DNA from 3 places in the Cytobacillus pseudoceanisediminis genome. Region 2 is predicted to be linked to each of the others. Evidence: riboswitches for the same ligand, from Rfam matches in the RefSeq annotation. Region 2 holds a riboswitch; each other region holds the start of a gene.
The links. Region 2 has a riboswitch for thiamine pyrophosphate ahead of M5V91_RS08065 (3-oxoacyl-ACP reductase). Riboswitches for the same ligand answer to the same signal wherever they lie in the genome.

Region 1 (3,126 bases), 1.0 Mb from region 2:
TTCCCCATCTTTTGTTTTCGGTATGATCTGAATGCTTACAAGTGCGTTTGCCATATTTGAACTCTCCTTATTCCGGCAGGAAGTCATTAGTAAATGCTTTGCCTGCATCTAATTCTTTATCTAAAAGACCATTTTCATGCATCCAGTCTGCATAGTTTTCCCAGACTTCAAGCTTTTGTTCACCCCATCTTGAAGCATCATCCTGATAGCGGGGGATAGCCATTCCTGGCTTTTTTTGACCAATTCGCTGTCCAGATCCGGAGCATTCTTTAACAAAATATCTGCTGCTTCGCCAGGTTGATCGATTGCAAATTCATATCCCCTTGCTGCTGCTTTTACAAATGCTTTGACAGTATCCGGATCATCTGCAATCATTTTTTCGCTGGTTGCGAGAACGGGCGTGTAGTAATCCAGTTTTTCTGAGTAGTCGGTAAGGTAGACCATATTAATCTTTTCCCCCGAAGTTCTGCTTCTACACCTGTCCATCCATAATAAATCCATGCGAAGTCTATATCTCTTTTAACAGCTGTAAAAAAGTCAGCATCCCCCATATTAACAATTGAGACCTTATCAATATTAGCGTTTTCCTTCTTCATTAGGGAGTCTATTACCGATTTTTCTACAGGTGCCCCCAGCCGCCATAAGTTTTTCCTTCAAAGTCTTTCGGCGATTTAATGTTTTTTTCGGCAGGGGATGCAAAACCGGAAGTATTATGCTGAATAACAGCTGCTATCGATACAAGGGGAACGCCCTGTACACGTGCTTCCGTGATGCTTTCCTGATAGCTGACACCAAAATCAGCCTTGCCTGATGCAGTCAATTGATCTGCACCTGCTTCACCTGGCATTATAATTTCTACATCGAGCCCTTCTTCTTTAAAATATCCTTTGTCCTTTGCGGCATATAAGCCGGTATGATTGGTATTAGGTGTCCAATCCAGTACAACAGTAACTTTTTTCAAATCTTGTTTGCTGTCTGAATCTTCGCTTCCAGTCTGATTATCCGGTCCATTGCCGGCACAGCCTGAAAGAAGCAGCAGCGAACAGATAGCTGCAATCCACTTTTTCATAAGTACTCCTCCTAAAAAACGTTATGTAATAAGGAAAGTTAATGATAGTCTGCCCTGAAAAATAAAAACGCCCCGGTATAAACCAGGGCGCATATAAAAAACATTTAGTATGTTTAAGAATATGTTCCCTACGCTGGTATGAGCCAGATCAGGTTCAAAGGGTCAGCATCTTAATGATGAAGTCTCAACCGGCATACCGGTTCCCCTACATTTCTTGCTATTTAATTTTGACAGCATAAATACTTTCCATCATTATTATAGCAAATAATATTAAAATGCACAGAAAATAATTATTTCATTCCAATCGTCCTGCTCTCTTTCCAAATTCTGAATTTTTCAAGTTCACCTGTAATTTGGCTAACGGCAAAACCAAGGACTGCTACATCATCTAAGATTCCCATTCCTATTAAAAAGTCAGGAACAAGGTCTATTGGGGAAACAAAGTATAGTATGGAAGCAATAATAAAGATAATCGATTTTTTTGAAATATGCCGGTAATCGCCTTTAGACCATGACTTTACTAAATCGATCAGAAGCTGAAACTTTTCCCATATATCACTTAATGAAGATTGGTTTTTATCTGCTTTAAGTGTAGCCTTTCTTAAAAGTCCTTTTGTTTTTTCAGGATCGTCCGCATAACGTTTAGCCCTGGATGAAAATTTTTTATAGCCGTCCTTATAAACTTTGGTTTCTATTTCAGGCATAGCTATCACTCCTATATTGATAATTCGCATAAACAGTTATAATCTAGTATTTACCGCATACCTGACATGACATAAACATTTCATTGGGAGAAATAAATGGAAATCAAATTTAACCTGTGACAAAACCTTATTGGGAGCTGATATCTATGCTTGAGAAATGGCTGAAAGAATCAAATTATACAGTAATATTGACTGGAGCAGGAATGTCGACAGAAAGCGGACTGCCTGATTTCAGGTCTGCCAATAATGGATTATGGAATGGGAAAGATCCTGGGAAAATAGCCAGTACAAAAGCATTGAATGAAAATGTGAACGAATTTATAGAATTTTATCGGCACAGGGTAATCGGGCTTAAGGAGTGTAATCCCCATCAAGGGCACTATATTCTTGCAGATTGGGAAAAGAGAGGTATTATTAAGAGCATTATTACCCAGAACGTGGATGGATTTCATGGACTCGCGGGAAGTGAAAAAATATCAGAGCTCCATGGGAATCTGCAGACACTCCATTGCCGGAAATGTAAAAAAGAGTTCCCGAGCGAGGGGTATTTGCATGGTCAATTCCAATGCCGTTGCGGGGGTGTGCTCCGTCCTTCAGTGGTTCTGTTTGGGGAAATGCTCCCTGAGGAGGCCTTAGATTTCGCAGCAGATGAAACAGAAAAAGCAGAACTTTTTATTGTTCTGGGATCATCCTTGACTGTAACACCTGCAAATCAGTTTCCGCTGATAGCCAAACAAAAAGGAGCAAAACTTGTGATTATTAATATGGAACCTACGGATTTCGATATTTATGCTGATAAAGTGATTCATGACCGCAAAATTGGTGAAGTGCTGGATGAACTTGATAGAGCCTTCAAATAGTCAAAAAACATGAAATCATAGCACTCATGCTATGATTTTTTTATCAATCAACTATAATGGACAATGAACATGATTACTACTGCCTCAAGCGATATGATATATAAGGAGTGTTCAGCATGTTATCAAACATCGGTATTCCAGGTTTAATTCTAATCCTGGTTTTGGCTCTGATTATTTTTGGACCCAAGAAACTTCCTGAAATAGGAAGAGCGTTCGGGGAGACATTAAAAGAATTTAAGAAATCTACCCGTGAACTCACAAAAGATGATGACAATGATAAAAGGAAATAACCTATTCAAGTGGTTTAGAACCGGCTTTGCAGACAATAGTCTCGAAGCCGGTTTTTTATTTTCTGGCTTTCGAAGCGAGTGAATGGGTATAGAAAAGAGAGAAATGAAAAAATGGTTGACTAACATGTATATACAAGATAAAATGAAAGCGTAAACAGTTCATGTATATACAAGTTGGTTTGCTAAATTGGATAGAGTTGTAA
Region 2 (3,126 bases):
TCTTATGATGGTAATATCTAACTCTTCTAATATTCTTTTAGCTGTATCTGTGCGATAAGCCGTGGCGCCGACACCAACCGGGTCGAAAATGACTGGAACCCCATGCTGATTTGCTGATTTACCCGCTATGAGCATACTTTTTACTTCTTTTTCTGTCAGTGTTCCCATATTGAGAACCAATGCACCAGCTATTTTAGCCATTTCAGCTGCCTCTTCATGTGCATATGCCATTACTGGTGATGCCCCAATTGCCAGCAGGCCATTTGCAGTAAAGTTTGTTACCACCACATTTGTAATGTTATGTACAAGAGGGTTTGACACTCTTACTTTTTCCAATAGACTGCTAAACTCCTGAATGTTCATCTAATATCCTCCTTTAATTCATAACTAATCCGCCATCTACAACCAGATTTTGTCCAGTAACTGCCCTTGCCCATGGAGAAGCGAAGAAGACTATCGCATCAGCCACTTCTTGAGGATCTGTGACTTTTCTTAATGCAGTCGAGTTTTCGATAATTTTAAAGACTTCCTTAGAGGTCGAAGCACTGGCATCTGTCGTTTTTAACAAACCTCCCGATACCATATTTGCCGTAATTCCATATTGGCCCAGCTCATTCGCCATATTTCTGGTGAAGCCTAATAAAGCAGCTTTGCTGGTCGTATAGTCATGATAGGGTACAACTGGATGCTGGAATAGATTGGTGCCGACCGAGATTACCCTGCCAAACTCCAGTTTTTTCATATCTTCAAGACCTGCCTGAACTGTGTTCAATGCTCCCAGAATTGCACCTTCCAGCTGGCTTTTGTAATCGTCCCATTTAATTGTTTCTGCATCTTTTTTCGAAATAGGGTCAAATTGAAAGTTTACCAGTGCATTATTGACTATAGTTGTAATGGGAGCTCCAAAGTGTTCCTTCGTCTCTTGAAACATGGAGTTCACTTGAACACTGTCCCGAATATCAGCACGAATGGCAATGGCTTTTTCGCCAATTTCCTTCTGCAGAGCATGGGCTTTTTCCTCGCTATGGAAATAGTTAATGACAACTTTCGCTCCTTCTCTCGCGAATGCTTTTGCGGTTTCTTTGCCCAGCCCTCTGCTGCTGCCTGTAATAATGACAATCTGATCGTTAAGATTCATAGAAAATCCTCCTTATTGATAGCCAATTCATCTGTTTTAGAGAACAAAATAAAAACCAGATCCGCAATTGGACCTGGCTGAATAATCTAAGAGAATTAGTCGTTCCCCGCAATTACTACTTTCCTACGCTGGTATGATCCAGATCAGGTCCGAAGGGTAAAAAACAGTCCGGTTTCTTTCTCAGCCCGCGCATCGGGCACCCCTAGCAGTAAAACTATTAAGTTGGCTGTTTTCATCTTAGCCTGAAACGTTAAATCTGTAAAGTCTTGCAATTCTGCCTGTTCCTCTTTAAGGTGTAAATAGAAATACATAACTTGGAGGAATTAAAGAATGGCTGAACACCAATTCCAATTAAAAGCATATTGGCCAGGACTTCGGAATGATGTTGGAGAAATTGAAACAGGCGGGCTTAAAACAAAGGTTTCCATTCCGCCAGAAATGGAAGGACCCGGAATCGGAACAAATCCGGATGAAATGCTGCTGGGGGCAGCGGCAACTTGTTATATTATTACCCTGGCAGCTATGATGGAACGAAGTAAACTCGAGAAAGAAAACCTTACGATGGAATCAACCGGTATTGTAGATGTAACTAAAGGTGTGATTACATACAAGAAAATTATTCATCGCCCTGTTATTTTGTTACAGGCGGATGCGACTGAAAAGGATCATTCACTTGCGCGCAAGCTGGCGCAAAAAGCTGAAGCATCCTGTATGATTTCCAGGGCGATTAAAGGTAATGTAGAGGTAGAATTAGAAGAAACGATTCTAACTGCCAAAAATCCTTCGAAATAACCAAAAACCGGCATGATTGCCGGTTTTTATTCTTTAAAGAGCCCACTTTCGGATTGCCTGTGCAACACCAGCTTCATCATTAGTTCCCGTAATAGCATTCGCTGTTTCTTTCACAATATCCTGCGCATTTCCCATTGCTACACCCCAGCCTGATTCCTCGATCATGGCAATATCATTTAAGCTGTCACCCATCGCCATTACATTTTCCATCGAAATGCCAAGAAGCTCTGTTACCTTCTGGATACCTTTAGCTTTATTGATTCCAAGAGCATTTACCTCAATATTAGTTAAACTGGAATTTGTAATCTCCAGATCCCCTTTTGTTTGAAGCTCTTTATGAATGAGTTCCCTGATTTCATCATCTGATATATCAAATCCAAATTTAAGCCATTCATGGTCATGAATATTTTCAGGCATTTCATTCGTCCAAACCCGTTCGCAGCTTGTTGCCCAGAAATTAGTCTTATGTGACTGGGATAGGTTCCACATCCACTCCATTATTTTTGAATCAACTGGAGTCCTTGAGATTGATTCACCATCAGGGCCAAATATTTCACTGCCGTTGACTGTGATCAAGTAGGAGTTCAATTCCAAAGAATCGGAATGGTCGCCTGCCGTAAGCCTGGATCTTCCAGTGCTCAAAATAACTTCAATTCCTTTTTCCTTTGCCTCTCGTATGGCCTTACGGTTTTCATCAGGAATTTCCCCTCTGGAATTCAACAAGGTTCCATCCATATCAAGAGCGATTAATTTGATCTGTGGAGCAATATTTGATTGTGACATAATAATCTCCCTTCTTTCTTGCACAATATAGCCATTATATAAATAAACAATCCTCCCATCAAAAACAAAGCACTTGGGCAGAATCATTTTTTCAATATAGGGATTATTATTCCCAATCTAAATGTAAAGGCTGGAATTACTCAATAAATGAGGTGTTGATGAATGCCTCCCATATTATTTTTGCTCCTACTGTTCTTAACCTATGCATTGATGTAGATTTATTTATATAGGAGCCTCCTAAATGGTCTCCGCTTTTTTTGAATAAGCTTAATAAATGCCAAAAAGTTGAAGCGATTTTCTTGCATCTGTCGTCTAACTGTCAGTCAAACAAAAGGCAGCCGGAATAGGCAGCTGGCATTTTAGCAAGGAGGCAGTCATGTGAGCTCTGATGAGTATGTAAAGCGGTCAATTGC
Region 3 (3,126 bases), 2.1 Mb from region 2:
AGCAAAAAAGTCTATGTGGAGGGATCCAGGCCTGATATAAAGGTTCCAATGCGTGAGATAGAGTTAAGTCCTACTTCCGGAACTTTTGGAGAGGAAATCAATGAGCCGGTTCGAGTATATGATACGAGCGGACCTTATACGGATCCTCAATATACGGCAGATCTAAAAAAGGGCTTCCTGCTCTGAGAAGCCGGTGGATTCATGAACGCGGGGATGTTGAAGAGTATGATGGGCGGAAAATAAAGCCCGAGGATAATGGGTACCGCGATGAACATGATCCGCGTGCTAATCATAAAGTTTTTCCTGGCTTATCCCGCAAGCCATTGAGAGCAAAAAAAGGAAAGAATGTTACCCAGCTTCACTATGCAAAAAAGGGGATCATTACTCCTGAGATGGAGTATATAGCCATTCGGGAAAATATGGATCCGGAATTTGTGCGGTCTGAAGTAGCAAGAGGGCGGGCAATCATTCCTTCCAATATCAATCATCCTGAGACAGAGCCGATGATCATCGGAAGGAATTTCCACGTAAAAATTAATGCGAACATTGGAAATTCTGCTGTTTCATCCTCTATTGAGGAAGAGGTAGAAAAAATGACCTGGGCTACTCGATGGGGAGCAGACACGATCATGGATCTATCTACAGGCAAAAATATTCATACCACACGTGAATGGATTATCAGGAACTCTGCCGTTCCGGTCGGCACCGTGCCAATTTATCAGGCACTTGAAAAAGTTAATGGCATTGCCGAGGATCTTACGTGGGAAGTTTACAGAGATACCTTAATCGAACAAGCTGAGCAGGGGGTTGACTACTTTACCATTCATGCAGGTGTCCTTTTGAGGTATGTTCCGCTGTCGGCAAAACGCTTAACCGGAATTGTATCGAGGGGCGGATCCATTATGGCCCAATGGTGTTTGCATCATCATAAAGAAAACTTTTTATATACACATTTTGAAGAAATCTGCGAGATCATGAAAGCCTATGATGTGGCCTTCTCACTCGGGGATGGGCTGCGCCCGGGATCGATTGCAGATGCCAATGACGAGGCTCAATTTGCAGAGCTCGAGACACTTGGGGAGTTGACGAAAATTGCATGGGAACACGATGTACAGGTAATGGTGGAGGGACCTGGCCATGTTCCAATGCATTTAATTAAAGAGAATATGGATAAACAATTGGAGATCTGCAAGGAAGCGCCATTTTATACACTTGGGCCCCTAACAACAGATATAGCTCCAGGATATGACCACATTACCTCTGCAATCGGGGCTGCCATGATAGGCTGGTATGGTACGGCAATGCTTTGCTATGTTACTCCTAAAGAACATTTGGGTTTGCCAAATAGAGATGATGTACGCGAGGGTGTCATTACTTATAAAATTGCAGCGCATGCTGCAGATCTGGCAAAGGGCCACCCGGGAGCACAAAAAAGAGATGATGCCCTGTCAAAAGCCCGGTTTGAATTCCGCTGGAGGGATCAATTCAATCTGTCGCTTGATCCTGAACGCGCATTGGAATACCATGATGAGACATTGCCGGCTGAAGGGGCTAAAACAGCTCACTTCTGTTCCATGTGCGGGCCAAAATTCTGCAGCATGAGAATTTCGCAGGATATCCGGAATTATGCAAAAGAGAATAAGCTTGACACGGACGAAGCGATACAGAAGGGCTTGGAAGAAAAAGCTGAGGAATTTAAAAAAACCGGGGGAAGTATTTATCAGTAAAAATAGTATTTTAGAAATTTAATAGTAATTATATCTGCTGGGGGTGCCGTTTGCAGGCTGAGATTAAAGCAAAAGCTTTAAAACCCTTGGAACCTGATCTGGCATACCAGCGTAGGGAAGTGGAGTATCGGGGCTATATTCATAAGCCCCGTACAGCCACTTTCTATTTAGAAGGTGGTTTTTAATTTGCTAAAAGCATAAAAAAACAGGGGAGTTATCGCTATGAGGAAACAGCTGCATGTTATATCAGATGGAAAGCTATCTCTAGAGGCTTTTGCTGAGATAGCAGGTGAAGTGGAACCCTTTGCAGACAGGTTCCACTTGAGGGAAAAGCATCGAACCTCAAGGGAGCTATATGAAGGAGTTAAGCTGCTTTGTAATGAGGGAATCCCCATTCATAAAATTGTTATAAATGATCGGGTGGATGTTGCATGGGCATGTAAAACAGGTGCCCATCTTGCTTTTCACAGCCTTCCAGTCCGTGTTGTCAAAACGCATTTTCTAGATATGCCCATCGGATGTTCCGTACATTCTTCTGAAGAAGCAGAAGAGGCTGCAAAACAGGGGGCTGATTATATCCTGTTTGGGCACATATTTGAAACCGACTCCAAGAAGGGAATCCCGCCAAGGGGCACTGGGTCACTGGAGGCTCTTAAAAAGGCAGTAGAAATTCCGGTAATGGCAATTGGAGGCATTAAACCAGAGAGAGTCCCTGAGGTCTTGGAGGCGGGGGCAGATGGCATTGCTGTAATGTCAGGGATTTTGCAGGCAAAGGACCCTGCAGAGGCAGCGAAGCTCTTTTCAAAAAAGTTAAATGAGGAGGGGAAAAAATGAGGAAAATTTATGACGCCGTTATAGTTGGCGGTGGCATTAACGGAAGCTCCATTGCTTTTCAATTGGCTAAAAGAGGGTATAAAGTGGCCGTTTTGGATAAGGGTAAAATAGCCGGCAAGGCTTCCGGAGCGGCAGCTGGAATTTTAGGAGCCCAAACGGAACTGGCTGAAGACGGCCCGCTATTTCAGCTGGCATGCAAAAGCCGCTCCATGTACCGGATCCTGATTCCTGAACTGGAAGATTTATCACAAGTGCATATTGGCTATCAAAATAAGGGTGTATATAAAGTGGCGGCTAATAAAGAGGAGGGGCAGACATTAAAAAGATTGATAGAAAGCCAGCAAAAAGCGGGTGAGCAGGCCGAATGGTTTTCGATTGATGACCTGATCAAACGTGAACCATTCGTATCAAATAAATTGAGGGGGGCCATGTATATACCGAATGACGGACAGGTTCAGGCATATGAATTGTCCCTTGCCTTTGCAAAAGCTTCAATAGCCCTTGGCGCAGAAATATATGAGTATACACATGTATCAGATTTTATTTTAAAAGATGAAAAGGTTTA

Region 1: linked by a shared signal. The riboswitch ahead of M5V91_RS13550 (ABC transporter substrate-binding protein) and the one ahead of M5V91_RS08065 (3-oxoacyl-ACP reductase) in region 2 are both predicted to bind thiamine pyrophosphate.
Region 3: linked by a shared signal. The riboswitch ahead of M5V91_RS19715 (thiamine phosphate synthase) and the one ahead of M5V91_RS08065 (3-oxoacyl-ACP reductase) in region 2 are both predicted to bind thiamine pyrophosphate.

What each region holds. Positions count from the first base shown of each region.
Region 1 covers NZ_CP097349.1:2,536,219-2,539,344, reverse strand. Annotated here, with positions in the region: gene M5V91_RS13555 (thiamine-binding protein) at 1-54, opposite strand, end outside; partial or broken gene M5V91_RS13550 (ABC transporter substrate-binding protein) at 68-1,069, opposite strand; TPP riboswitch at 1,178-1,286, opposite strand; gene M5V91_RS13545 (YkvA family protein) at 1,360-1,773, opposite strand; gene M5V91_RS13540 (NAD-dependent deacylase) at 1,920-2,633, shown strand; gene M5V91_RS13535 (twin-arginine translocase TatA/TatE family subunit) at 2,750-2,923, shown strand.
Region 2 covers NZ_CP097349.1:1,515,481-1,518,606, reverse strand. Annotated here, with positions in the region: gene thiM (hydroxyethylthiazole kinase) at 1-363, opposite strand, end outside; gene M5V91_RS08065 (3-oxoacyl-ACP reductase) at 377-1,138, opposite strand; TPP riboswitch at 1,242-1,352, opposite strand; gene M5V91_RS08060 (OsmC family protein) at 1,469-1,930, shown strand; gene M5V91_RS08055 (Cof-type HAD-IIB family hydrolase) at 1,964-2,713, opposite strand; gene M5V91_RS08050 (sigma-70 family RNA polymerase sigma factor) at 3,092-3,126, shown strand, end outside.
Region 3 covers NZ_CP097349.1:3,651,213-3,654,338, reverse strand. Annotated here, with positions in the region: partial or broken gene thiC (phosphomethylpyrimidine synthase ThiC) at 1-1,727, shown strand, start outside; TPP riboswitch at 1,757-1,862, shown strand; gene M5V91_RS19715 (thiamine phosphate synthase) at 1,950-2,561, shown strand; gene thiO (glycine oxidase ThiO) at 2,558-3,126, shown strand, end outside.